2 regions of the Aminobacter sp. Y103A genome follow, and region 2 is predicted to be linked to the other one. Evidence: predicted binding sites of a transcription regulator. Region 2 holds the regulator's gene; the other holds the start of a gene.

Region 1 (2,397 bases), 580 kb from region 2:
CGCCGACGGGCCGACGCCCGGCATCAGCTGCATCACCCGGAAGCCGGCGATGCGGTCGCGCGGGTTCTGGGCAAAACGCAGGATGGCCAGCACGTCCTTGACATGGGCGGCATCGAGAAACTTCAGCCCGCCGAACTTGACGAAGGGGATGTTGCGCCTGGTGAGCTCGACCTCGAGCGGCCCCGAATGGTGCGCTGCCCGAAACAGCACCGCCTGTTCCTTCAAAAGCGTGCCGGCCTCGCGCTCCTTCAAGACCTCGTCGCAGACATAGCCGGCCTGTTCGGCCTCGTCTGCAACCGTCACGATGCGGGGCTTTTCCAGCGACCGGCGTTCGGTCCACAGGTTCTTGGTGAAACGCTCCTCGGCCTCGCCGATGACGGCATTGGCGGCGTTCAATATGGCGTCGGTCGAGCGATAGTTCTGGTCGAGCGTCACCACCTGGGCAGGTTCGGCAAACAGGCCGGGGAAATCGAGGATGTTGCGCACTTCGGCGGCGCGGAACGAATAGATCGACTGGGCGTCGTCGCCGACCACCGTCAGGCCGCGGCCGTCGGGCTTGATCGCCGTCAGGATCGCCGCCTGCAGCCGGTTGGTGTCCTGGTATTCGTCGACGAGGATATGGTCGAAACGCTGGGAAAGATGGGCGGCGATGTCAGGCTCGGCGGCCATCTGCGCCCAGTAGAGCAGGAGGTCGTCATAATCGAGGATGTTCTGCGCCTGCTTGGCCTCGACATAGGCGCCGAACAGCGCCTTCAGCTCGTCGCTCCAGCCGACGCACCAGGGAAAGGCGTGGCCGAGCACCGCCTCGAGCCTGTCCTGGGAATTGACGACACGGGAATAGATGGCAAGGCAGGTCGCCTTGGTGGGAAAGCGCTTCTCCGTCTCGGAAAAGCCGAGCTGGTGGCGAACCAGGTTCATCAGGTCGGCCGAATCCTCCCGGTCATGGATGGTGAAGGCCGGCTCGAGCCCGATGTCGAGCGCATAGTCGCGCAGCAATCTCGCGCCGACGGAATGGAACGTGCCGGCCCAGCTCAGCCCTTCCATCAGGCTCGCCGCGCGCTCTTGCAGCACGTCGGCGGCGATGCGCTCGACGCGCCTGCTCATCTCGGCCGCGGCACGGCGCGAAAATGTCATCAGCAGGATGCGCCGGGGGTCGGCGCCGCGAACGATGAGATGGGCAACCCGGTGGGCGAGCGTGTTGGTCTTGCCCGAGCCGGCGCCGGCAATGATCAGCAAGGGGCCCGACACCGCGCCGTCGCCATGCAAGACGGCAGCACGCTGGCCCGGGTTCAGGCGGGCGAGATAACCGGAAACTGCTGCCGAATCACGGATGGCGATGTTCATGCCGGCATGAAGCATCGTTTCCGTTTCGTTCGCAACGGCCTGCTCCGGCGGGGCGAAGCCTGCGGCGCGCGCCATTGCCCTTGGGTTGGCATTTTGTGAATTGACGCCTGGAGGTATTTGTTCCTATTTTGTTCCCATGCCGATGTTATCCGAATTTCCCTCCGACAAGATCATCGTCTCCTGCGACAAATGCGGGATGCGCAAGCAGTTCGACCGCGACGCGATGGTGCGGGCAGGCGGCGACCGCACGCTGGCGCTTCTGCTGGACGCGATTGTCGCGCGCATCGGCTGCACGCGGACCAACACGTTCAACATTTATGACCGCTGCGGCGCCAAATATGAGGAACTGGTGCGGCTGCTGGGGATGTCGACGTCGCATCGCGCGCCGGACCGATGAGCGTCGTGGATGGGCTCCCGTATCGCCTCGGCGATCAGGGGCGCGCGCCAGGCGATGGTGAGGGCGCGGCCTGGTCGCATCGCGGCCGCGTCGCAGTCCGGTCAGACAGGAGCAAACATGTCGCGCAGGCACCACAGAAACGACAGACTGACCGAGAGCGAGATCGAGGCGATCGTCCTGGCGGCGATCCCTTTGCGTATGGCGATCCAGAAGTGCTTCATCAGCCTGAAGCCCTTCAACGAGACCTATTCGCTGCTGCATCACCACGTCGCCGGGCTGGACGCCGTTCTGGAGAGCATTACCGGCCGAAGCCTCGATTACCGCAGTCGGGATCTCGGCCTGGTGCCGCGTCGCGATGGCTAGGCACATAGCTCTCCGGCATCGCTCTCACCGGCATCGCCCTCACTGGCAGGCTTGAGCAACGCGCCCGCATTCGGCCGGCCCGCGCTTCGCGTCATCGATGGCTATTTGAGCAGTTTCGCATATCATGGCAAAGGCCTTTCGGTTGATCAGGGGCGACGAGGCCTACGCCGCCTGGCGCGCCAGGATCCGGTCGGCGAAGCGGCGGAAGAATCGGAGATGGAGGCGCATCGCCTTGGCCTTGCGGAGCGCCTGGGCGTGGTTGTGCCGGCGCCATGTCGGCATGGCGCGGGTGC
Region 2 (2,397 bases):
ACTCGTCATCGCGTCGACGGCAACGACCTGGCTGCGCGCCGCCGCACTGCCATTCGCGGCCCTTGGGCTGCTGACGGTCGTGGAAACGGAAACGCCCAACGTTCTCGTTTCGGAAGATGGCCGCCTCGTCGGCGTCCCGGTCGACGATGGCAAGCTGGCCGTCAATCGCGTCCGGCCGAACCAGTTCACCGTCGACAACTGGCTGCGCGCGCTGGCGTCGGAAACTCTCGTCACCCCGGCCCGTTCGGCCGCGAATGCAACGAACGGGACTGTCCGTTTGCCCAGCGAGACCGGCTCACAGCCAACAGCCGAGGCAGATGTCGCCGGTACGATACCCGGCAAACCAGTATCTGGAGAGCTAAACGCCGTCGGCGCGGACGCCTTCGTCTGTGACAGCGGGCTGTGCACGGTTCAACAACCGGAGGGGGCACGGATCGTCCATGCGGCGAATGCGAGCGCCGCTGCACGAGCCTGCGACAACGCGGATCTCATCGTCGTCGACGATGCCACGGCAAGCGACGTCTGCCCCGGCGTGGCCGTGCTCACCAAGCGCGAGCTGGCGCGCCTTGGCAGTGCGTCGATATTCATCACAGCCGCGGCGGCTGGCGTAGATCGGGCGGTCGAGATACGCCACGCCGTGGCGGAACCGTACCGCCCGTGGCATGCGCAGCGCCAATTTTCGCGCGAGGCGAGGGGCCTTCCACCCTACAAGCGAGCGGAGATGCCCCCGAAGACACCTGCCGGGGCAACCACGGCGCACCCGAAAGCGCCGACTGCGACCACACGGTGAGTCCGAAATCTGTACCCGCCGTCGCAGAGCCGTCAGATACGGCACGATAGCAACAGGGCAGATCAGTCCGGCTTACAGATTGCAGCAGGATGGACAGGCCGAGGTGGCGGAAACGCAGCCCCGGCAATCAATAGCGGCGGATCAGGCCGACAAGCTTGCCCTGCACCTTGACCCTGTCCGGTCCGAAGATGCGGGTTTCATAGGCAGGATTGGCGGCCTCAAGAGCGATCGAGGCACCCTTGCGGCGGAAACGCTTGAGCGTCGCTTCTTCGTCGTCGACGAGGGCGACGATGATCTCACCGGGATTGGCCGTGGTCGAGCTGCGGATGACCACAGTGTCGCCGTCGAAGATGCCGGCCTCGATCATCGAGTCGCCCTTGACCTCGAGCGCGTAATGCTCGCCGCCCATGATCATGTCTGGCGGCACCGAAATCGAATGCGTCTTGTGCTGGATGGCGTCGATCGGCACACCGGCAGCGATGCGTCCCATGACGGGAATGGCAACCGCCGAAGCAACATCGTCGTCATTGCCGGCCGACATGCTGCGTGACGGCTCGGGTTTGCGGCCGAGGCTACCCTCGATGACGCTGGGCGAGAACTTCTTCGCCGCGTTGAGGCCAGGCGCGATCGAATCGGGCAGGCGCAGCACTTCAAGCGCGCGCGCCCGGTTGGGCAGACGCCTGATGAAGCCGCGTTCTTCGAGCGCCGTGATCAGGCGATGGATGCCGGACTTGGAGGCGAGGTCGAGTGCTTCCTTCATCTCGTCGAAGGACGGCGGAATACCCGCTTCCTTCAGCCGCTCGTGGATGAATAGCAAAAGCTCGTGTTGTTTACGCGTCAGCATCGCCACCCCCGAGGAATCAGAAGAAAAACAAACCCAGAACAAACACTATCTGTTCCAGTTGTGTTCCGCAACTGTTGATATTTCGTGAAGGGTGGAAGGTGCTGCTCAGCGCAACATCATCACCTGGCAGGCGCTGCCGGCTTCGACTGCAGGCGCGAAGGGCACCCGCACGATGGCGCAGTTGGCGTCGGCCAGCGTGCGCAGCATCGAAGAGTCCTGGATCAGGTAGGGTGTGACGACGAGACCCTCAGCGGTCTCGCGCGCATTCGCGCGGACAAAGTCCTGGCGCAGGTCGTTGGCCGCCATTGCCGTGTCGAGAATGCCGTTGCGCATGTCGGGTGAATAAGGGCGGCCGCCAAGCTTCGCCAGCAGAGGTTTCAGGAAAATCTGCGAGCAGATCAGGCTGGCGACCGGATTGCCCGGCAGGCCGACGCAGCGGCTGTTGCCGAGCCGGCCGAACATCAGCGGCTTGCCCGGGCGCATCGCGATCTTCCAGAAGTTGAGATCCATGCCGAGATCGGTCAGGACACGGTGAACGAGGTCGTGGTCGCCGACCGAAGCGCCGCCCAGCGTGACGATCACATCGGCGTCGGCGGCGAGCGCCTTGGCGACCAGTGCGGAGATTGCCTCGGTGCGGTCGGCGGCGATGCCGAGATCGAGTACGCGCGCGCCAACCGACTGAACGATCGCTGCGACGCCATAGGCGTTGGAGGCGATGATCTGGTCGGGCCCGGGATTGCTGCCCGGCGGCAACAGCTCGTCG

Evidence for each region. The regulator LexA, encoded in region 2, represses DNA repair genes until DNA is damaged. The targets are predictions, from matches to a motif close to TGTTCNNNNTGTGTTCNG.
Region 1: the regulator LexA is predicted to act here: its motif matches at 1,463-1,480, upstream of Amn_RS10555 (ATP-dependent helicase).

Annotation. Positions count from the first base shown of each region.
Region 1 is NZ_AP017986.1:2,168,382-2,170,778, forward strand. Features, by position in the region: gene Amn_RS10555 (ATP-dependent helicase) at 1-1,344, opposite strand, end outside; gene Amn_RS10560 (hypothetical protein) at 1,541-1,741, shown strand; gene Amn_RS10565 (hypothetical protein) at 1,859-2,104, shown strand; gene Amn_RS10570 (hypothetical protein) at 2,267-2,397, opposite strand, start outside.
Region 2 is NZ_AP017986.1:2,746,683-2,749,079, forward strand. Features, by position in the region: gene Amn_RS13435 (ComEC/Rec2 family competence protein) at 1-790, shown strand, start outside; gene lexA (transcriptional repressor LexA) at 918-1,634, opposite strand; gene Amn_RS13445 (molybdopterin molybdotransferase MoeA) at 1,740-2,397, opposite strand, start outside.